3 regions of the Streptosporangium sp. NPDC023963 genome follow, and region 3 is predicted to be linked to each of the others. Evidence: riboswitches for the same ligand, from Rfam matches in the RefSeq annotation. Region 3 holds a riboswitch; each other region holds the start of a gene.
What was found. Region 3 has a riboswitch for cyclic di-AMP ahead of AB0F88_RS15395 (CHAP domain-containing protein). Riboswitches for the same ligand answer to the same signal wherever they lie in the genome.
Positions count from the first base shown of each region.

Region 1 (7,473 bases), on a different contig from region 3:
GAGCGCCGCGGCCTCGGCGTCGGTGGCGGGGAAGAGGACCACCGCGGGGACCGGCCCCCAGATCGCCGCGATCGTCGCGCGGGCCCGGTCGGCCCTGGCCGCCAGGTCCCGCAGGACGGCGGCCGGGACGCCGTGGCCGATCACGAGGGAGTACTCGCCCCGGACGGTGACCGCGGCGCCCGGCCACAGGTCGCGGGGATCGCGCGGGCTACGGGAGGCGTACGGGACGCGCGAAGGGGTCCGGGCGCCGTACGGGTCAGGGGGACGGGGGGCGCGCGGGAGGGGCGCGGCTCCGGCCAGGAGAGGTCCCGTCCCGGCGAACGGACCGGCGCTCATCAGCGCCAGCATCCCGGCGAGCACGGCGCGGCGCCCTTTCGGGACGGACATACGAGCCGATGGTACTCGACCGGCATGGAGCGGCCCCGGCCCTCCTGGTGGAGGGCCGGGGCCGCTTTTCCGTGCTCGGGCGCGTGCTCGGGCATGTGCTCGAGCGCGTGCCCGGACGCGGGCTCAGGCTCAGGTTCCATACCTGGGCTCCGTGCTCACGCGTGGATCCCGGGCTCCGCGCTCACGCGCGGACCTTGGGCTCCGTGCGGGGCTCAGGCCCCGGGCCGTACCGCTCCGGCGAAGGAGGACCTGTAATAGCCCGCCAGCCTCACGATACGGACCGTCTTGCCGCTGCTCGGCGAGTGGACCATCCTGCCCTTGCCGACGTACATGCCGACATGGCCCTTTCCACTGAAGAACAGCAGGTCACCGGGGTGCAACTTGCTCCACGAGACCTTTTTCCTGATCGACCTGTACTGGCTGTGCGTGATCCTGGGAAGGGACACGCCCGCCTTCCGCCAGGCGTACCGGACGAGCCCCGAGCAGTCGAACGCTCCGGGACCGGAGGCTCCCCACCGGTACGGATCGCCGATCTGCTTCTTGGCCGCCGAGACCGCCTTACCGGCCCGGATCCTCTGCAGTGCCGCCCTGCTCTTTTTGGCCTTGCCCTTGGCCTTGACCTTGGTCTCAGCCTTGGTCTCGGCCTGAGAGGCGGTCTTGTTGGTGCTCTCGGCCTTCTCTGAGACACCGGCCGCGCTGTTGACCAGTATCTCGGAGGGGCCGTCCACCGCCTGCGCCGCCGTGGGCCCCAGGGTGACCGCTCCGGCTGAGGCGGTCAGGGTGAGGGCGATGCCGCCGAGGGAAAGGCGGAAAAGGCGCGACAGACGGGGGTTGTACGGGGTGGTAGACAGGATTTCTCCTTGGGACTTCCACTGATGCCTACCGGGTTAGCTGACGGATTCGGGCTTGGAAGATGCCCTACGGCAAAACGCGCCGATTCACCCCTGGCCACGCTGTATCGGGCCTTTTGGGTCCCCGGTTCCATGCCTCCTGGCTGCATAGATTCGGCGGGCCGCCGTGATGAGCCCTGCCCCCGGGTGGGGGCACGGCGGCCGGTTGGATTTCTATAGGGACACCGGCCCGAAGACCGACATTCGCCGCGACGGCGTGGCTTGCACGTCGCGACGCCAGAAGTTACCCCGATCTCCAACTTTCGGCAAAGCATTCGCCAAATTGGGAGATCGACAACCCCTCTTGATCTTCCTGTTACCCCTGCTTAATGGCTATTTATGCTATTGAGATATGACTCTCGTCACACCCTTCTCGCCAGTCCAACAAATCACGATTTATGTAATCTTCATCACACTCACCGCCGATGGAGCGGTCCCGCATGATCCGGCCGGGTGACCTCAGCGCCCGACGCGCGTGCAGGCGCCGTGGACCGGCTCCCGGAAGTCCGCCCGACGATCTCGAGTCCGGCGGCGTCGAGCATCGGTCCGGGCAGCCGCCCGAAGGTGCCGTACTCGGTGCGCAGACGCTCGGCACAGTCGTCGCGGGTGTGGCCCAGCGCGGGCGTGACCCAGCGCGGGCGTGACCCAGCGCGGGCGTGACCCAGCGCGGGCGTGACCCAGCGCGGGCGTGACCCAGCGCGGGCGTGACCCAGCGCGGCATCGCCCGCCACGCCGTCGAGCCGACGGCCGAGCACGGCGTCGGAGTCGGAGTCGAGGCGCTCGGGACCGGCGCGCGCTCTTCGGGCGTCCGTGGTTTGATCATGTCCCGATGCCGGATGTGCCGCCGCGTCCGGCACATCCGGTTTCCCTGCGTCTCGTCAGGCGCGAGACGGGGCCGGCACATCCGGTTTCCCGGCGTCCCGTCAGGCGCGAGACGGGGCCGGGACGTCCCCGGCGGGAGCGCGGCCCGGCCCGGTCAGGGGCGGACGGCTCCGACGATGCGGCGGCCGTAGGCGGACAGCGGGACGACCTTGACGACGTCGCCGGTCTGCGGGGCGTGCACGATCTGGCCGTTGCCCGCGTACATGCTGACGTGGCCGAGACCCTCGCTGAAGATGAGGTCGCCCGGCTGGAGCTCGCTCAGCGAGACCTTGCGGCTCGCGCCCCAGCTCCACTGCTCCCAGGTCGTGCGGGGGAGGCTGACTCCCCCGCTGCGCCAGGCGCTCTGGACCAGGCCGGAGCAGTCCCAGCCGCGCGGGCCCGTGCCGCCGTACTGGTAGGGCTTGCCGACCTGGGCGAAGGCGAACTGCAGGGCGGCGCGGGCGTTGCCCGAGGCGGAGCCGTTGTACTGGATCCCGGCGCTCTCGGGGTTACCCGTCCTGAAGGCGTTGAGCTCGCGCAGGATCTTCGTCTGGGCCTTGACCATCTTGTCGGCCTTGGCCTTCTCCCTGGCCAGCTCGTCACGCGTCTCGTCGGCCTCGGCCAGCGCCTTCTTGGCCTGGTCCCGGCTGGTCCGCAGCACCTTGGTGGCCTCGTCGAAGGCGTTCAGGGACTGGGCGCGGGAGGTGGACATCTGGTCGGCGGCGGCCAGACCGCTCAGCAGGGCGCCGGGGTCGGTCTGGTAGATCATGCCTTCCCAGCCGTTGACCACGCCGACCTGGTAGGTGCTGACGGCCATCGTGACGAGCTCCTTGCGCAGCCCGGCCACCTGCTCGTTCTGGCGGGTCAGGTCATCGTTGAGCGTGTTGTACTTCTTCCTGGCCCGCTTCCACTTCTCCGAGGCCTGGTTGTACTTCTCGACGACCTGGTCGGCCTGCTCGTTGAGCTTCTCCAGCTTCTTCTTGGCCTGGGCGGCCGTCGGCCTCGGATCGGCGGCCGCTCCGCCCACCGGCAGCGTCAGCAACGCGAGAGCGAGCCCGGCCGCCACCGGTATCCGAATCAGTCCAACCGGCAAACCCGCCACGGCCACGTCAACGCCTCCCGACTGCACCAGACCTGCGGCGAATAGTACAGAAGAAGTAATGATTGACTCACCTTTTTGCCGGGTTTGCTCCTTAATCTCAGGTGAACCCCTTTACCCGCGACTTACCCGCGACCGGCGGCGCCCGTCTCACGACCGGCGGCGCCCCGGCCACGGGGGGCCGTCCGCCCCGGACCCCGCCAGGTCTCGCTACCGGCAGGTGGCGATGTCGCAGATCTTGGCGGTCATCTTCCTCGCGTCACGCAGCTGAACGGTCCAGTCGCTCTTCGCGGGCTTGGCGTACTCACCCGCCCAGAGGTAGACCACGACGGCGTTGCCCTTCCTGACCAGCACGCTCCGGTCGCCGCCCACCCCGGCCTTCTTCCCGTAGTAGACCTGCCCGGAGATCCTCAGCGCCTCGTCGCCGAGCCCGGTCAGGCGCGAGGAGGCGTAGCGGTAGCCGGAACCCGAGCCGGTCCTGCCTCCGCACCTGGTCAGGGCGGCGCGCACCTGGGCGACGGCCGAGACGGCCGAGGCCCGCGAACCGTACAGGACCACCTGCTCGACCTTCATGAAGTCCGGCACGCCGGTGAAGGTCACCGTCCGAGCGGCCACCCGGCCGGTCGCGGCCAGCGTGCTCCTGTCACACGGGTTGACGGCCAGTTTCGCCTTCGCCGAGTTGCCGACCTTCCAGTTGGTCTCGGGGTCGTCGTCCTTCCTGGCGGCGTCCTTCTCGTACAGCAGGAAGCCCTTGGGGATGGCGGCCGTCGTGGCCGCCGCGGGCGTGGTCACGGTCGCTCCTACGGCCAGGACGGCGAGGGCGAGCGTTATGATCTTCTTCATCGAATCAAACCTCCTGGGTGATCCGATGCGCGGCGACCGTGAAAGGTTTACGCGCGACCCAGACGGCGGAGAAGAAGCACCGAGGGCACCGGCCTGGCGCCCATCCTGCGGACCGACTCGGCCACCTCGCGATCCGAGGAGACCACCGCGACCGCACGCCCCGCGGGCTCGGCGCGGACCAGCTGGCGGATCAGGTCGTCGGCGATCTGGTTCGGGGCGCTGAACATCACGCGCACCCCCCTGGGCGCCGACACCGGGACCGGCCCGTTCAGCTCGGCGCCGTCGAAGACACAGGTCAGCTCGGTGCGGGTCTGCGCGTAGAGCGCGCCGAGACCGGTGAGGAGGCGGGTGCGCTGGTCGGCGAGGGTGAACGTGCCGTAACCGGTCTTGGTCACGTTGTAACCGTCGACAATCAGGTGGATCTGCGGCAGCGCGAGCAGCTGGTCGAGCAGGGCGGGGTCGTCGTCTGCGAGCGCCCGCGCGGGAACCGCCTGGACCCCCTGCCTGCCGGGCGCCACCGAGGCCACCGAGTCGGCGGGGCGGTGGATGCCCGAGGGCAGGGCGAGCTCCCTGCGCAGCCCGGCGGCGGCGTCCTGCAGGGCGTCGAGCAGCATGCGCACCTTGGTGTCCTCCACGCTGCGGCCCTCGCGGGCGGCCCTGCGCGTCGACTCCAGCTGCCGCTCGGCGTCGGCCAGCCGCTCGCGCAGGCGGCGCAGCTCGCTCTCCACCGTGCTCCCCGCCGAGAGCGCGGCGGCGCGTGCCTCGTCGGCCACCTCCTGGGCCGCGGCGGCGCGCGCCTCGGCCGCCCTGGTCCGCTCACGGGCGTCGTGCAGCCTGCGGCGCAGGTCGGAGACCTCCGAGCGCGAGGTCTTGAGCTGCTCGCGCAGCCGCTCTGACTCCTCCTTGGCCGCGGTCTTCTGGGCGGCCAGCTGCTCGCGCAGCCGGGAGACCGTCTGCTCCTGCGCCGAGCCCTCGGCCGCGGCGGCCGACCGCTCCAGATCGGCGCGGGCGGTCTCCACCATCTCCGCCCAGCCGGGCGGCCGGGTCAGGTAGGCGGCCGCGGCCACCATGACGGGCTCGGCGGCCGGCGGGACCGTGCCCTCGGCGAGGCTCGCGACCAGCTCGGGCCAGCCCTCGGTCAGCGTCTCCGCGACCAGCTCGCGGAACTTCTTGTCGGTCTCCAGCTGCGCGGCGATCGGCGCCCCGCCCAGCCTGGCCCGCTTGCGGGGGTCGAACCTGGCGATCCCCTTCAGGGGCAGCGGCACCGAGGCGGCGGGCATCGAACCGAGAATCTGGGAGGCCAGCTCCACGACATGTAAGCGGACCTGCTCGGGTAACGGACGAGACAGGCCCTCTCCGGCTGAACTCATCACGGCCCCTACTCGGATCGGTCTTCACGTCAAGGGTACGGCTACCGCACCCTGACCCCGACCTGACCGTGAATCGACCGGCGGCCGACGAGCCTGTGAACGCTTTATGGACAAGCGCTTGCTGCTGGGTTACGACTGTGCGGATCGCCTTGTGACGCACGCCACCCGGGAGAGCGCGATGGACGAGCCGACGAACGAGCCCGGCCGGCAGGCCGGCAAGAGCATGCGGACATCGACCCGCGACCTCGGGGAGTTACGGGAACGGATGCGCTCATGGCTCGCCGGGAAGGTGGGCTCCCCCGTCGCGGTCTCCCCGCTGTCGCGTCCCTCGGGCAATGGCATGTCCAGCGAGACGCTGCTCTTCGACGCCTCCTGGACCTCCGCCGAGGGCGGGCACGAGGTCGCGTGCGTCGCCCGGATGGCCCCGGCGAGCGAGGCGGTGCCGGTCTTCCCCGGATACGACCTCGGCAGGCAGTACGAGGTCATGCGGCTGGTCAGGGAGCGCGCGGGCGTGCTCGCGCCCCGGGCCCTGTGGTACGAGCCCGACCCCGGGCGGCTGGGCGCCCCGTTCTTCGTGATGGAGCGGCTCACCGGTGACGTGCCGCCGGACGTGATGCCCTACACCTTCGGGAGCTGGCTGCTGGACGCCTCCCCCGCCGACCGCGACCGGCTGCAGCGGAGCAGCGTCGAGATCCTGGCCAGGCTGCACGACGCCCCGTTCACCGCCGGGGAGATGCGCCCCCTGGAGATCCCCGGGACGGGCGGGACCGCGCTGCGCAGGCACGTCGACGACCAGCGGGCCTACTACGAGTGGGCGCACGGCTCGATGCCCATCCCGCTGCTGGAGCGGGCGTTCGGCTGGCTGGAGGAGCACTGGCCGGCCGATCCGGGACCCGACGTGCTGAACTGGGGCGACGCCCGCATCGGGAACGTGATGTACCGCGACTTCACCCCGGTGGCGGTGCTCGACTGGGAGATGGCCGCGATCGCCCCCCGCGAGCTGGACATCTCCTGGATGATCTTCCTGCACACCTTCTTCCAGGACCTCACCGAGTTCATGGAACTACCGGGGATGCCCGACTTCATGCGGCGCGAGGACGTCTGCCAGACGTACCACGAAATAACGGGATACAAGCCCCGGGACATGGAGTTCTACGAGACGTACGCCGCCCTCAGGCACGGCGTCATCATGGCCCGCGTCTGGCAGCGCCAGGTCCACTTCGGCGAGCAGGCCATGCCCGACGACCCCGACGACCTGGTGATGCACCGGGCCCTCCTCGAACGGATGCTGGACGGAAGTCACTGGAGCTGAGGCCCTCAGGAGGCCATCAGTAGGCCTTCGGGAGGCTCTCGCGGCCCCCGGAGGGGGCGGGTTCTCCCGGCGCCGGCGCGCACCGGCCCGGGGAGGGCCCGGTGCGGTAAATGTCGGTCGGGGCTTCTATGGTCGTGAATCGTGAACTACGCCGTGCAGGGAACACTCGACGAGCTGGGCACCCCGCTCAGCCAGATCACCTTCGTCGTGTTCGACCTGGAGACCACCGGCGTCTCGGCGGGCGAGCACGCGATCACCGAGATCGGGGCGGTCAAGGTCAGGGGCGGCGAGGTGCTCGGCGAGTTCGCCACTCTGGTCGACCCCGGTTCGCCGATCCCGCCGTTCATCTCGGTGCTGACCGGCATCACCGACAGCATGGTGGTGGCGGCGCCGAGGATCGAGTCGGTGCTGCCGTCCTTCCTGGAGTTCGCGGCGGGCTCCACCCTGGTGGCGCACAACGCGGGCTTCGACCTGGGGTTCGTCAGGGCGGCCTGCGCCGCGCACGGCTATCCCCCGCCGTCCCACCAGGTGGTCGACACCGTCGACCTGGCCCGCAAGCTGCTCACCCGCGACGAGGCGCCCAACTGCAAGCTGTCCACGCTCGCCAAGATCTTCAGCCACACCGAGCCCTGCCACCGGGCGCTCGCCGACGCGCGGGCCACCGTCGACGTGCTGCACGCCCTGCTGGAGCGGGCGGGCTCCTTCGGGGTG
Region 1 covers NZ_JBEZZK010000001.1:668,610-676,082, forward strand. The annotation lists gene AB0F88_RS02780 (hypothetical protein) at 1-387, opposite strand, end outside; gene AB0F88_RS02785 (C40 family peptidase) at 600-1,115, opposite strand; cyclic di-AMP (ydaO/yuaA leader) riboswitch at 1,249-1,407, opposite strand; gene AB0F88_RS02790 (NlpC/P60 family protein) at 2,254-3,204, opposite strand; gene AB0F88_RS02795 (hypothetical protein) at 3,448-4,080, opposite strand; gene AB0F88_RS02800 (NYN domain-containing protein) at 4,128-5,450, opposite strand; gene AB0F88_RS02805 (phosphotransferase family protein) at 5,602-6,762, shown strand; gene AB0F88_RS02810 (DEDD exonuclease domain-containing protein) at 6,904-7,473, shown strand, end outside.
Region 1: it holds a riboswitch for cyclic di-AMP, as region 3 does, so the genes downstream of both, AB0F88_RS02785 (C40 family peptidase) here and AB0F88_RS15395 (CHAP domain-containing protein) in region 3, are expected to answer to the same signal.

Region 2 (7,473 bases), on a different contig from region 3:
CCCACCTCCAACATCACCAGCGCCGCCGAGCACACCGTCGCCCTGATCCTCGCCTCCGCCCGCAACGTCGCCCAGGCGCACTCCGCGCTCAAGGGCGGCGAGTGGAAGCGCTCGAAGTACACCGGCGTGGAGCTCGACGAGAAGGTCGTCGCGATCCTCGGCCTCGGCAAGATCGGCCAGCTGGTCGCTCAGCGACTCCAGCCGTTCGGCGTCGAGCTGATCGCCTACGACCCCTACCTGCAGCCGGCCCGCGCCGCGCAGATGGGCGTCCGGCTGGTCTCGCTGGAGGAGGCCCTGAGCGAGGCCGACTTCATCACGGTGCACCTGCCCAAGTCCAAGGAGACCATCGGCCTCATCGGCGACAGGGAGCTCCACACGGTCAAGCCGAACGTCCGCCTCATCAACGTCGCCCGCGGCGGCATCATCGACGAGAACGCCCTCTACTCCGCGATCAAGGAGGGCCGCGTCGCCGGCGCCGGCATCGACGTGTTCCCGAAGGAGCCGGTCACCGACAGCCCGCTCTTCGAGCTCGACCAGGTCGTCGTCACCCCGCACCTGGGCGCCTCCACCCACGAGGCCCAGGAGAAGGCCGGCACCCAGGTCGCGCGCAGCGTGAAGCTCGCGCTCGCCGGGGAGTTCGTGCCGGACGCGGTCAACGTCCAGGGCGGCGCCGTCGCCGAGGACGTCAAGCCGGGCCTGCCGCTGGCCGAGAAGCTCGGCCGGGTGTTCACCGCCCTCGCGGGCGAGGTCGCCACCAAGCTCGACGTCGAGGTGCGCGGCGAGATCGCCTCCCACGACGTCCGCGTGCTGGAGCTGGCCGCGCTCAAGGGCGTCTTCACCGACGTGGTCGAGGACTCGGTCACCTACGTCAACGCCCCGCTGCTGGCCAAGGACCGCGGCGTGTCGGTCGAGCTGATCACCAGCTCCGACAGCCCCGACTGGCGCAACGTCGTGACGGTCCGGGGCGTCCTCGCCGACGGCCGCGCGGTCTCGGTCTCCGGCACCCTGTCCGGGCCGAGGCAGATCACGAAGATCGTCGAGGTCAACGGCTACCAGATGGAGATCGAGCCGACCGACCACCTGTCGTTCTTCACCTACACCGACCGCCCCGGCATCGTCGGCGTGGTCGGCCGCATCCTCGGCGACCACTCGATCAACATCGCCTCGATGCAGGTGGCCCGCGACGCCAAGGGCGGCAAGGCGCTCATCGCGCTCACCGTCGACACCGCCATCCCGGCCGAGGTGATCGACCAGATCGGCTCGGAGATCGGCGCCGACAGCGGCCGCTCGGTCGACCTGGCCGACTAGCCGTACCCAGCCGTACCGCCGATGTGGCCGCCGCCCCGGAGACCGGGACGGCGGCCACTTCTCGTCTCAGCATGTGAGAAGTGTGTACACCGGGCGAGACGGCTTTCCCGCGGCCAGGTAGCCTGAAGTGAAATGCGCCAGGTTCTCGTAATTCCTACCTGCCGCGGCGAGGCCTGACAGGGGCAGGCCGGCGACTCGCCGCGGTGTCGTGGCGCGTGCCGGCTCCCAGCCCCCCGCCGCCGGTCCGTGATCCGGACCCGCGACATCAGGCCTGGTCGGAGTCCCGACCGGAGTCTCGACCACCTTCCTTGCAGGCATGCGACCGAGACGAGATTCGCCATGTACGACATGTATCCCTGGAACCGTCCCGAGGAGACCGAGGACGAGGCCATCGACGCGCTCCAGACCGCTCTGGACCGCAGGGACAACGGCGGTGCTCCCACCCGCTGAACCCGTTCTCGCCGCCGCCGGGGTCTCCACGGCCTCCCGGCGGTGATCCGCCGGCGTGTCTCATCCGCCGGGTACGGTTTCGGTCGCGAGCTCGACCCGCTTGGTCAGCTGAACCCCCTGCGGGTCGGGGCGCACCGCGCCGGCGAAGGAGTCGCGGCGCCAGGAGTCGAGTTTCTCCTCCTTGACCACGTCGCCGGTCTGCGGGGCGTGAACCATGTAGCCGGGCTTTGTGATCATGCCGACGTGGCCGAGACCGCTGAAGAAGACCAGGTCACCGGGCTTGAGATTCTTCCAGGCGATCTTCTTGGAGAAGGCGGCGTACTGGTCGTTGGTGACGCGGGGGAGCTTGATGCCGGCGGCGCCGTAGGCGCGGAGCACCAGGCCGGAGCAGTCGAAGCCGCCGTTGCCGGTGCCGCCCCAGACGTAGGGCGTTCCGCGCTTGGACATGGCCCACTTCACGGCTTTCTGCCAGGCGGGCTTGACGGCCGCGGCCTTCAGCGCGTCCTTCAGCGCGGGGGTGTTGAGCGCGGCGGGCCCGGGGGCGGGGGGCGGGGACGCGGCCAGGGCGGCGGTCGAGCTCGCGCACACCGCGGCGCCGGCGACGATCATGGAGGCGGAGATGGACAGGACGCGGGGGAGAACTGTGCCGGACAGGGTGATTCCTTCCATAAGGCCGGCCGGGTGAGCTGTCGGGCTCGGGCGTGGAGGCCGCCCTACGGCGCGAGAACGCGCTGATTCGCCCCAAGGAATCCACCTGATGACGGCCGGGAACGCGCTCCGGGGGAGGAGCGGGGCGCCCGGTGTCCGGTAGATCCCGTAAAGAGTGGTTCCCCGGCTCCGTGCGGGCCCGGTAAGGGGATGGCCCGTACGGATTAGGCATTGACGTGATTGGGAGGACCATAACGAAACCTCACGAAACGGTCAATACCAAGCAAAGACGGACAAAACGATCAAACGTCTCGCCGGGCGGATGTGTCCGGAGAATGAGACCGGTGTTCGATCACCGAGACGGACCGGTAAGGTGCCTGCATGGATTCGCGTAACATTCGCCTGGCGGTCATCCCCGGGGACGGAATCGGAGTCGAGGTCGTCACCGAGGGGCTGAAGGTCCTCGAAGCGGTCGGCACGAAGGTGGAGCCCACCACCTACGACCTCGGCGCCAAGCGCTACCACGAGACCGGCGAGACCCTGCCCGACCCGGTCCTCGACGAGCTGCGCGGATACGACGCGATCCTGCTCGGCGCGGTCGGCGACCCCAGCGTGCCCCCGGGCGTCCTGGAGCGCGACCTGCTGCTCAAGCTCCGCTTCCGGCTCGACCACTACGTGAACCTCCGCCCGGTCAAGCTCTTCCCCGGCGTCGAGACGCCGCTGGGCGGGGCCCGCCCCGAGGACATCGACATGGTCGTCGTCCGCGAGGGCACCGAGGGCCCGTACGCCGGGGCGGGCGGCGTCATGCGCCGGGGCACGCCGCACGAGATCGCCACCCAGGAGTCGCTGAACACCGCCCACGGCGTCGAGCGCGTCGTGCGCTACGCCTTCGACAAGGCGCTGGGCCGCCCCCGCAGGAAGCTGACGCTGGTCCACAAGACCAACGTGCTCACCTACGCCGGCGACCTCTGGGCCCGCACCTTCGACCGCGTCGGCCTGGAGTATCCCGACGTCCAGACCGACTACTGCCACGTCGACGCGGCCTCGATGTTCTTCGTCAGCCAGCCCGAGCGCTTCGACGTGATCGTCACCGACAACCTCTTCGGCGACATCCTCACCGACATCGGCGCGGCGATCGCCGGTGGCATCGGCCTGGCGGCCAGCGGCAACGTCAACCCCGACCGCACCGCGCCGAGCATGTTCGAGCCGGTCCACGGCAGCGCCCCCGACATCGCGGGCCAGGGCAAGGCCGACCCGACCGCCACGATCCTGTCGGTCGCCATGCTCCTCGACCACCTGGGCCTGGCCGCCGAGGCCGCCAGGGTCGAGCAGGCCGTCGCCGGCGACCTGGCCGAGCGGCCGGCCGGCAAGGCGGGCCGGACCACCCGCGAGATCGGCGACGACATCACCGCCCGAGTAGCCGGCTGAGGAAGCCGCCCTCCTCGACCCCGACGCGCCTGGCGGCTCACCCGAGCCGCCAGGTGCGTTTTTGTTTCTCCAGCACTGCCGGTTTTCGGCATGGATGGAGTAGTTTCCCGTTACCCGGTCCGACGCAGAATGGACCCAAGGGTAAGCCAGACACCAAGAGAAGGATCCGTGCGATGACCACCGCTCAGAAGCTCAGCTTCGACGTGCAGCTCTCCGACCACGCTCGCACCGCGGCAGAGCGCGAGCAGGTACTGGCGAGCCCGGGGTTCGGTCAGGTCTTCACCGACCACATGATCTCGATCGACTACACCGAGGGGCGGGGCTGGCACGACGCCAGGCTCATGCCGTACGGCCCGCTCAGCCTCGACCCCGCGACGTCGGTCTTCCACTACGCGCAGGAGCTTTTCGAGGGGCTCAAGGCCTACCGCCAGGAGAACGGCTCGATCGTGACCTTCCGGCCCGAGGCCAACGCCGCGCGCTTCAACACCTCCGCGGCGCGGATGGCGATGCCCGAGCTGCCCGAGGAGGCGTTCGTCGAGTCGCTGGAGCTGCTCGTCCAGACCGACCGCGAGTGGGTTCCGACCACGCCGGGCCACAGCCTCTACCTGCGCCCCTTCATGATCGCGACGCAGCCGGCGCTCGGAGTCAACTACCCGTCCAGGACCTACAAGTACATGGTCATCGCCTCCCCGGCGGCGGCCTACTTCGGCGGGGGCAAGGCCGTCACGGTCTGGCTCTCCACCGAGTACACCCGTGCGGCCCCCGGCGGCACCGGCTTCGCCAAGTGCGGCGGCAATTACGCGGCGGCCTTCGTGGCCCAGCGCCAGGCCGTCGAGCAGGGCTGTGACCAGGTGGTCTGGCTCGACGCGAGCGAGCACCGCTACGTCGAGGAGATGGGCGGGATGAACCTGTTCTTCGTCTACGGCGACCGCCTGCTCACCCCGGCGCTCACCGGAACGCTCCTGCCCGGCATCACCCGCGACTCGATCCTCTCCTTCGCCTCCGACCTCGGCCTCCACGCCGAGGAGGGGCGCCTGTCGGTCGAGGAGTGGCAGCGAGGCTGCGAGACGGGCGAGCTCACCGAGGTCTTCGCCTGCGGCACCGCCGCGGTGGTCACCCCGGTCGGCTCGGTCAAGGGCGCCGACCGCGCCTGGACGGTCGGCGACGGCACCCAGGGGCCCGTCACCTCGAAGATCCGCGAGGAGCTCGTGGGCATCCAGTACGGATCCCGTCCCGACCCGCACAGCTGGGTCCACAAGATCTGCTAGTCCCGTACGAAGGAGATCCGCGGGGACCGGTCGGCAGAGGTGTCCGCCGGTCCCGCGCGGGAGGCCCGGTCTCCCACCCGGCCCGGCCTCCCGGCGGGCGAATCTATCCCTCGATGAGCTTGCCGGTGTCGATCGTGAGGTTCCAGGGCGCGGGGAGCTCAAGAGGCTTGCCCAGCGACTCGGTGACCTCGTCGGCGTAACCCTCCGGACCCGGTCGGCTGAGCAACCTGAACCGGTTCGCGAAGGTGTCGATGACCAGGTAGAGCGGAACTCCCGCGAGCGCGCAGGCCCGGGGCTTGACCACGTGGTCGTCGTGAACGCTGCTCGGGGAGACGACCTCGGCGACCAGCAGTGTGGCGTTGGCGTACACGTGGCTGGGATCCCAGAGGGGCGGATTCGGCGGAACGACGATGAGGTCGGGTTCGAAGCGATCCGCTTGTATCTGCAGGAGGAGCTTGGCTTCCGGGTAGACGCGCCATCCTTTCTCCATCGAGAAAGGTATGAGCTGCGCCATCAGGTGGTAAACGACATCGGCATGGGCGATCGTGGGCATCTCCCTCACCACGATCCGACCGTTGACGATCTCGATTCGATGCTTCTCAAATCGTTCGACGAGTTCCAGGTAGAGCCGTTCGAGCTCTTCCCGGTCTGTGATCTGGTAGGCGATCGATCTCTCCATGAGCATTCCCATGCGGTCATCCTTCCCTCCAGGCGGGTGGGCGCAACGTGTTGGTCACATCACTTAAAGTAATGGAAAAGATTTCCGCGCGCCCGCGATCAGGGAAAGTTCTCGTCAGTGCTTTCGAATCATGGTGAGGCCGTCGGCGATGGGGAGCATGATCGAGGTGACCCGCTCGTCGGAGCTGACCATGTCGTTGAACTCGCGGATGTGCCTGACGGTCTCGTCGTCCCTGCTGGGATCGGCGACGTGGCCGCTCCACAGGGTGTTGTCGACGAGGATCACCCCGCCGGGGGCCAGGCGTGACATGAGGATCTCGTAGTAGACGGGATAGTTGATCTTGTCGGCGTCGATGAACGCCAGATCGACGGCCGGGTGTTCGGGAAGCTCGCGCAGCCGCTCGGCCGCGGGGCCGATCCTCAGCTCGACGCGGTCGGCGACCCGTGCCTTGTCCCAGTAACTCCGGGCGATCGCCGTCCACTCCTCGCTCACGTCGAAGCAGGTGAGCCCGCCGCCCGGGGCGAGCCCGCGGGCCAGGCAGATGGAGGAGTAGCCGGTGAAGGTGCCCACCTCCACCGCGTTCCTGGCGCCGCCGAGCTGGGCGATCATGGTGAGGAAGCGCCCCTGGTCGGGGGAGATCTGCATCGACGCGTTGTTGCCGGTCAGCTCGCGGGTCTCGAGCGCGAGCGCGTCGAGGACGTCGTCGGGCTGGGTGGTGTGCGCGAGCAGATACTGCCCCACGGTGGGGTCGAGATAAGTCGCCTTCATGGGGCCCATTCTCGCCGGTGCCGGACGGCGGCGGAGGGTGATTCGAGGTCGTGTCCGGGTCCTGTCCGGCCCGTTCCGGCCCGGGTGCGAGCCGGTGCCCGGCGTCTCACCCGGCATGTGCCCGGCGTCTCACCCGGCCTGTGCCCGGGGTCCCGCCCGGCCTGTGCCCGGGGTCCCGCCCGGCCTGTGCCCGGGTCGCGCGGACACGCCGCGAGTCTCGGATCCTGAGATCGATGTGTCAGATGGTGTCGGTGTATGGCAGACTCCGAAGCATCATGTTCTACGGTCTGCTCATTATCGGCAGGCGCGCTGGCTGAAAAGGGACACCGCCAGCGCGCAGACCTCTCACGTCCGTGAGGGGTCATTTTTGTTTCCAGAAGCCGGATGAGCGCGCGGCGAATCATCGAACCCGCGAAGGAGAACGACATGGCCGACGATCGCTTCCACGTGTACGACACGACTCTCCGTGACGGTGCCCAGCAGGAGGGGCTCAACCTCACGGTGGCCGACAAGCTGGCCATCGCGCGTCACCTGGACGGCCTGGGCGTCGGCTTCATCGAGGGAGGCTGGCCCGGCGCCAACCCCAAGGACACGGAATTCTTCAGGCGCGCCCAAACAGAGCTCGACCTGAAGCACGCGCAGCTCGCCGCGTTCGGCGCGACCCGCCGGGCAGGTGTGAAGGCCGCCGACGACCCATTGGTGGCCGCGCTGCGCGAATCCGGCGCGCCGGTCGTGACCCTTGTCGCCAAGAGTCACGACCGGCACGTGGAGCTGGCCCTCCGCACGACCCTCCAGGAGAACCTCGCGATGATCCGCGACACGGTCTCCCACCTTCGTGCGGAGGGACAGAGGGTCTTCCTCGACGCCGAGCACTTCTTCGACGGCTACAAGTCCAACCCGGACTACGCGCTGGAGGTGCTGCGC
Region 2 covers NZ_JBEZZK010000015.1:167,677-175,149, reverse strand. The annotation lists gene serA (phosphoglycerate dehydrogenase) at 1-1,308, shown strand, start outside; gene AB0F88_RS34095 (C40 family peptidase) at 1,819-2,427, opposite strand; cyclic di-AMP (ydaO/yuaA leader) riboswitch at 2,415-2,647, opposite strand; gene AB0F88_RS34090 (3-isopropylmalate dehydrogenase) at 2,788-3,834, shown strand; gene AB0F88_RS34085 (branched-chain amino acid aminotransferase) at 4,008-5,102, shown strand; gene AB0F88_RS34080 (Uma2 family endonuclease) at 5,206-5,793, opposite strand; gene AB0F88_RS34075 (O-methyltransferase) at 5,896-6,549, opposite strand; gene cimA (citramalate synthase) at 6,976-7,473, shown strand, end outside.
Region 2: it holds a riboswitch for cyclic di-AMP, as region 3 does, so the genes downstream of both, AB0F88_RS34095 (C40 family peptidase) here and AB0F88_RS15395 (CHAP domain-containing protein) in region 3, are expected to answer to the same signal.

Region 3 (7,473 bases):
CTTGACCTGGATGTTCGGGTTCGCCGCGTTCCACTTCTCCACGGCCTTGTCGTAGCCGAAGTTCTCGCCGCCGCCGAAGGTGTGCACGGTGATGGTCACCGGCTCGGCCGGAGCGGCGGAACCGGTGCCGGCTGCGGGCGCGGGCGGCTCGCTGGAACTGCACGACGTGATGGCCAGGGCGGTGGCCGCCATGACCGCGACGGCGGCCAGCTTGCCGTGCCGCTTGTTGTTCAACATTACGGACCCCTCTCAGGTGGTCGCCCGAATCATTGGGAGGCGACATCGCGGGCCGGTCCCCGACAAACGCGGTCCTCGCGACGAGGTCGTTCCTCAATGTGCTTTGGGAGCGCTCCCACGAAGAGTGGACGATAGGCAACCAGGACGTCAATATGCCGAAACTCAACCGTTACATCCGGCTGTTTTAGGCAGGACTATCGGTATCGAAGGTGCACAAACGCCTCATCAGGGTGATTGGGAGCGCTCCCATCTCACGGACATACAGTCGGGGCATTTCGTGTCCGTGCGGGACGGTGGCCGCCGCGGGCGCCCTCGGCGGTGGCGGCGGAAGGCTGTCAAGGGGGTGTCAGGGCAAGCGCGGGGAACGCGGGGAACGCGGGGAAGAGGCGCGAGCGCGGGTGCCGCCACCGCCGGGGCGGGCGTGGGGGAGGGGTGCGAGAGGGGGACCGCCGGGGCGGGCGTGGGGGAGGGACGCGAGAGGGGGGCCGCCGGGGCGGGCGTGGGGGAGGGGCGCTGCGGCGAGCGTCGCCGGGATGGGGATGGGGAGGACGCGGAAAGCTCCCGGGGGCGCCGCTCGTTCGAGCGGCGCCCCCGGGAGCGGGGGATCGGGCGGCCGTTCACCGGCGGGGGGCCGGGACGCCCGCGCCGCGGGGGACGGCGGGCGCGGGCGGCGGGTGCGGGGTCAGCTGGAGTAGACGGGGTAGCCGTAGCCGACGACCTGGGAGACGGGCCGGACGCGCTGTTCGACGTCGCCGTTGCCGGTGTTGCCCTCGATCGTGGTGATCGTGCCGTCTCCGTTGTCCTTCTTCACGAAGCCGACGTGGTCGATGCCGTCGATGCTCTTGCCGCCGTCCCAGTCGAAGTAGACGACGGCGCCGGGGGTGGGGATGGTGCCCCAGTGGCCGTTGTCCTTGAACCACTCGGCGTGGGCTACGGTGTAGGCGTCCCAGCCCATGGTGGGGCGGATGCCGGCCATCTCGCCGACCCAGGAGACGAACATCGCGCACCAGGGGGCGTTGGCGTAGTCGTACACGGTGTTGCCGCCGTCGCGGGCGAGGGTCTCCTTGGCGCGAGGGCTCGACATGTACCAGGAGTGGAACTTGGTCCCGCCGCCCTGGGAGTTCTCGCGGATGCCGATCTGCTTGGAGGCGATGTCCAGGACCTTCGCCGCGGAGACCTTGGGCAGCCTCTCGGCCACGATCTGGAGCGGGGTCTTGGCGGCCTTGGAATCCTGTGCCTTGGTGTCGACGGGGGGTGCGTTCACGACGCCGTGGCCGTCGGCCAGGGCGACGCCGGTGGTGCCGGTCGTCAGGGCGATACAGGCACCCAGGACGGCGCATGCCGCGCGGGGGGTGGAGATGAGGCGATGCTTAGCCATACGGGGGTTCGACTCCTTGCTTCGCTTCCATTCCGCCTACCGGGTTAGCTGACGGGTTCGGGCTGGGAAGTGCCCTACGGCGCACGAGTGCGCTGATTCACCCCAGGAACGTGGTTCCCCGGTTCCGCAGACCTCGCGGATTCGGCGGCCGCGCCCACCAGCGGCGGAAGGTCTCCGCCAGGTGGGACACAGTCGGGCAATGTGACGGCAATGCACAGACCTGGATAGACCTAGGCAATTGCCATGAATAGGACGAAGGTACGCCAGGGGGACAGACGATTACAAGTAGGACATATTGCCCTGGCTTGGGAATACGTCCGAACCGGGCCGGTGTCGCGGGGTGCCGTCCGGCCCGGGGGGCGGGGTGGGACCGTGCCGGCCGCGCCCCTTCCCGGCGGGCGGGAGGGCGCCTCGCCGAGGCCGGGATCCCCTGTCCTCGCGGCGATCCCGGGTTTCCGGACCCGCCTGCGAGCCGCCGGCCGGGAGGTGCTGTGACGTGCGGGCGAGCCCCCTGGTCCGAGGTGGCGTGCTCTCGGATTATCGAACAGGCATTCGATGGTAAAAAGTATTCGGATGGTAGGGGTTCTCCCATGGGGGTCAGGGCGGGGCGCGCGGGATCCGGCGGCCGCTTGCCCGTGCCTGACGGGGTTTCCGCAGCTCAGGGCGGTGGGGATGGGCGCGATCGGGCCGTCGGCGGGACTGGCCGCCCGAAGGGTAAAGAAACGTGCTCCCGGAGGGGCCCGACGCCCGCGAAGGTAAAGGCGGGAGGTAAAGGAACCCGCTTTCCAGGAGGCCTCGTCGTCCGCGAAGGTAAAGGCGCGCGGCGCAGGGGAGCGCGTTCCGGGAAGGTGTCCGCTCAGGTCGCGGGGCCGGACCACGCGCGAAACAGCGGAAGCAGGAAGCGGTCGACCGTCTCCTCGACGAACTCCCGGTCCAGCGGCTTTCCGGTGAAGAACAGCCGGTACCACACCAGCGCCTCGGTGACCTTCCTGAGCTCCGCCGCGTCCACCGGCCCCGGAAGCTCGCCGCGCTCCCTGGCGCGGTCGAGCAGCGGGGTGGTGCCCGTGATGTCGGCGCGGGGCACGTTGTCGCGCAGGGCGGCGGCCAGGTCGGGGGAGGTGAGGAGCGCGGGGAACAGGCCGAAGATCATCGAGTGTCTCCGTTCCAGGATCCGGCAGAACCCGTCCACGACCTCGATCAGATCCCCGCGCATCGTCCCGGTGTCGGGCGGCGGCGCGACCTCGATCTCAAGGTGGTTGCAGATCAGGTCCACGACCAGCGCCTCCTTGTCCTGCCAGCGACGGTAGATCGTGGCCTTGCTGGCGCTGGCCCGCCTGGCGATCTGGTCGACGGACATCCGGTCGTATCCGACCTCGGACAGCAGGCCCGAAGTCGCGTCGAGGATCGCCCGTTCCCGCGCGGGATCGAGACGCAAGGTGCCTCCGGTGGTTCACGAGTGCTGCCTGATCTCCCAGAATCGTACGCCGGTCAGCTCCTCCGACCTCTCCCAGAGCCTCGCCGCCACGGCCGCGTCCAGCGCCCTCGGCGAGGGGCGCAGCACCTTCGGCCCCGGCCCGACGTACTGCCCGCCCCTCGCCTCGGGGGAGGTCGCCGCGTACAGGGACGGCAGGGCGCCCTTGGCGGGCGGCTGCAGCGCCAGGCGCAGCAGGGCGTTGAGGGGGCGGGAGAGGGCGCCGGCCTTCATGATGCCGGTGGCCGTCATGCCCGGATGGGTCGCCAGGCTCAGCAGGGCCGTCCCCGAGGCGTCGGCGCGGCGCTGCAACTCCAGGGCGAACAGCAGGTTGGCCAGCTTGGAACGGCCGTAGGCGGAGAACCTGCCGTACCGGCGGTCGAGAGCCAGGTCGTCGAAGTCGATCGCGCCGACGGCGTGGGCGTCGCTGGAGACCGTGACCACCCGGGCGGCGGGGGCGGCCAGCAGGCGTGGCATGAGCAGCCCGGTCAGCGCGAAGTGCCCCAGGTGGTTGACGCCGAGCTGGGTCTCGAAACCGTCGGCGGTGGTCCGCCGGGGCATCGGCCCCACCCCGGCGTTGTTGACCAGCAGGTCGAGCGGCCCGTCGACCGTCTCGGCGAACGCGCGCACCGAGCCGAGGTCGGCCAGGTCGAGCGCCCTCACCTCCGCGGCCGCCCCCGGCACCGCCGCCCTGACCGCGTCGAGCGCGGCCCGGCCCCTGTCCGCGTCGCGCGCGGTCAGGACGACCCGGGCGCCGTGCCTGGCCAGCTCGAGCGCCGTCGGCACGCCGATGCCGCCGCTCGCCCCGGTGACCACCGCGACGGAGCCGGTCAGGTCGGGGATCTCGTCAGCTGTCCACATCGCTCGCTCCTCTTCCGGATTGACGGATCTTCCGAATCGAAGGACGGATCCGTACCGGACCACGAAGTGTACGAAACCGTTCCGTACACCACGGTAAAGGCCGGAAAGATCACCCACAAGCACGCGTGGTCGGCTGTTCATCCGCAGTTCCCGGGCGCTTAAGGACACCGGGTTAGGTTGTGGCAGTCGTGAACGGGTCATCGCCCGGCGTGGAGGACGGCCGAGACCACGCGCGGGAACAGGGTTCGGCCGTTGCCTGGGTGGAGTCCCCGCTGCAGATGCTCTGCGCGGTGGAGGCCCATCATGCCGGGCTGCTCGGTGCCCGCAGCCATCTCGTGCCCAGGGCGAAACTCCGCCCGCTGGCCGTGACGGGCCGCGAGCTGGGCCGTCTCGCCCTGCCCAGCGGGCTGGAGCTCACCGCGGCCAGGCCGGACATGCCCCGGCCGCGCCGGGGCGAGACCTGGGTGGTGGGCGACGCCTTCTCCGGCAAGGTCCAGTTCCGCTGGCTCACCGCGCTCCCGGGCCGGATCGTGATCGTCGACGACGGGCTCGCCACCATCCGGCTCCTGGAACTGCTCACCGGCAGGATGGGAACGCCCCTGCTGAGGGCCAGGGGGAAGGCCGGAAGGCTCAGGACCGCCCTCGGCGCGGCGGCCGGGCTCAGGCTGCGCGCCGCCGCCCGCTCGGGGCGGCTGTCGATCTTCACCGCGCTGCCCGTGCCCCCCGACCTGGCGAAGGCCGTACGCGCCGGGGGAGCCGAGCTGGTCACCCACGACTTCGCCTGGCTGCGCTCCCAGCCGCTGCGCGCGCCCCGTCCCGAGGAGCGCACCGTCGTCCTCGGCACCTCGCTGGTCCGCAACGGCCTGATCCACCGCGACCGCTACTTCAGCTGGCTGGCCGGGCTCGGCTCGGACGGTCCGGTGGCCTACTTCCCGCACCGCCGCGAGGATCCCGACGACCTCGCCCGGGTCGGGGAGCAGCCGGGGATCACCGTCTACGACGGCGGGACCCCCGCAGAGATGACCCTGCGCGGGCTCGCCGCCGAGCAGCGGGTGCTGAGCCTGCCGTCCACCGCGGTCACCTCCCTGCGGGTGCTGCTCTCGGCCCGGGGCGTCGCCGTGGAGACGGTGGACGTCCCCGACGAGTGGTGGACGGCCGAGGCGGTTCCCTCCCTCCGCTCCCACCTGTCGAGGTTCGCCCATCACGACACGGGAGTCACCGGGCCATGACCCCGCGGCCGGCGCCCGGCGGGCCCGCCGCTCGCGGGACGCGCGCCGCACTTCTCTCCACACGAAACCGTACGAAAACCGCGCGAAACCGGGGATTCCCCGCCGGAGGTTCTCCTTGAAGGTCCTGGCCGTGGCCGACTCCGACTCCTACCTGAAGTGGGCGGCCTGCCTGCTGAGGGACCTGCCCTCGGGCTGCGAGACGGAGCTGGCGGTCATCCGCACCCCCATCACCCCGTCGCCGGCGCAGATCCAGGCAGCCGTCGCCGGCTCGGCGGCCGACCCGCCCGTGCTGTCGGCCCGCGCGCTGCGCAGGACCGCGGAGCGTCTGCGGCCCGACGTGGTGCTCGTGGCCTGCACGGGGCCCGTGGTGGACGTGCTGGTCGGCGAGGTGCTGGCCGGGCTGCGGCCCCGGCCGGTGTTCGTCTCGGGATTGCCGGGCATCTCCGTCCCGGCCACCGAGAAGGCGTGGCTGTTCCGCAGCGGGTGCGACCTGTTCGTGCTGCACAGTGGCCGGGAGGTCGAGGAGTTCTCCGAGATCGGCCGCAGGCTGGGCGGAGGCGGCCAGGTCGGGCTGGCCCGGCTGCCGTTCCTGCGCGACGGCGTGGACGTCCCCGCCACCGGGCCGCGCGACCGGGTGGTGTTCGCCACCCAGGCCAAGGTGCCCAGGCGCAGGGAGGAGCGCGAGCGCGTCCTGCTCGCCCTGGCCGAGCTGGCCGGGAGGCGGCCGGACCTCGACGTCGTCGTCAAGCTCCGCGCCCTGGACACCGAGCGCCAGACCCACAACGAGCGCCACCACTACCAGCGCCTGTGGCAGTCGCTCGCCGAGGAGGGCCGGGTGCACGCCGGGGCCGTGCGCTTCGCGGTGGGGCCCATGCACGAGCACCTGGCCCACGCGGCGGGGTTCGTCACCGTCAGCTCGACCGCCGCGCTGGAGGCGATCGCCCAGAAGGTGCCGCTCCTGGTGCTGTCGGACTTCGGGGTGGGCGCCGAGATGATCAATCTGGTCTTCGAGGACAGCGGCCTGCTCGGCACCCTCGACGACCTCTCCGCCGGTCGCTTCCTGGACCCGGACGACGCCTGGTGCAAGGTCAACTACTTCCACCCCGGCGGCGAGAGCGACTGGGTGTCGCGGATGGTCTCCCTGGTCGGGCAGGCCCGCTCCGGGCGCCTCGTCCCGGCGAGGTCCCTGCTCGAGGGCCCCGAGTTCGCCGCGGCCCGCCGCCGCGCCCGCATGCGCGTGGAGGTCCCGCCGAACGTGCTGCGCGTCGGCTATCGCGCCAAGCGCCGGATGCGCCGCTATCTCAAGGCGCTCGGCTAGCCACGGCCCGGGGACCGTCCTCGAGACCGGTCAGCGGTGCAGGGTGAGCCGGAAGGCGCAGCCGTCACCGCCGGGCCGGGAAGGGTCCAGCGTGAGGTCGCCGCCGTGGGCCAGCGCGATCTGCCGGGCGATCGGCAGGCCGAGCCCGGTGCCGGGGACGTCGCGCCGGCCGCGCCAGAAGCGCTGGAAGACGTGTTCGCGTTCGCCGGCGGGGATGCCGGGGCCGTGGTCGGTCACGGTCACCGCGGCCTCGGCGCCGGTGACCTCGACGTCGATCTCCACCGTCGAACCGGCCGGGGCGTATCTGATCGCGTTGTCGACGAGGTTGGAGATCGCCCGGCTCATGGTGGGCTCGTCGACGGAGCACACGGCGGCGGGCGGGCCGGTGACCGACAGGCCGATCTCCTTGCCGGCCGCCAGCACGCCGGCGTGCTCGACGACGCCGCGTACCAGGGCCATCAGGTCGGCCGGCCGCCGGTCGACGGCGCGGGCCCGCGCGCGGGCGTCGACCAGCAGATGGTCGATCGTCGTCTGGAGCCGTTCGGACGCCGCCCGCGAGCGTTGCAGCCCTCGCCGGTAGATCTCGACGGTGGGCGCGGGGTGATCGAGGAGCACCTCGGCGTTGGTCATCAGGACCGACAGCGGCACGCGCAGCTCGTGGCTGGTCTCGTCGATCAGCCGCCACTGCGTCGCGGCGGCCTGTTCCAGCCGGTCGAGCATGGCGTCGAAGGAGGCGGCCAGCGCCACGATCTCGGCCGGTCCGCGATCCATGGCGATGCGCCGGCTCAGGTCCGTTCCGCCGATGTCGTCGGCCGCCGCACGGACCCGCTCGATCGGGGCCGTCGCCCGGCCCGCCCACCACCAGGCGAGCGCGGCGGCGGCAGGAGCGAGCGCGAGGATGGTCCAGCTGACCCACGCCGACCTGTGCGTGGAGGTGCTCCGGACGACCTCCGCGCCGTCGAGCGTCCGGAGGGTCGTC
Region 3 covers NZ_JBEZZK010000004.1:198,378-205,850, reverse strand. The annotation lists gene AB0F88_RS15400 (ABC transporter substrate-binding protein) at 1-237, opposite strand, end outside; gene AB0F88_RS15395 (CHAP domain-containing protein) at 920-1,615, opposite strand; cyclic di-AMP (ydaO/yuaA leader) riboswitch at 1,634-1,772, opposite strand; gene AB0F88_RS15390 (TetR/AcrR family transcriptional regulator) at 2,472-3,050, opposite strand; gene AB0F88_RS15385 (oxidoreductase) at 3,066-3,947, opposite strand; gene AB0F88_RS15380 (hypothetical protein) at 4,136-5,176, shown strand; gene AB0F88_RS15375 (DUF6716 putative glycosyltransferase) at 5,292-6,494, shown strand; gene AB0F88_RS15370 (HAMP domain-containing sensor histidine kinase) at 6,525-7,473, opposite strand, start outside.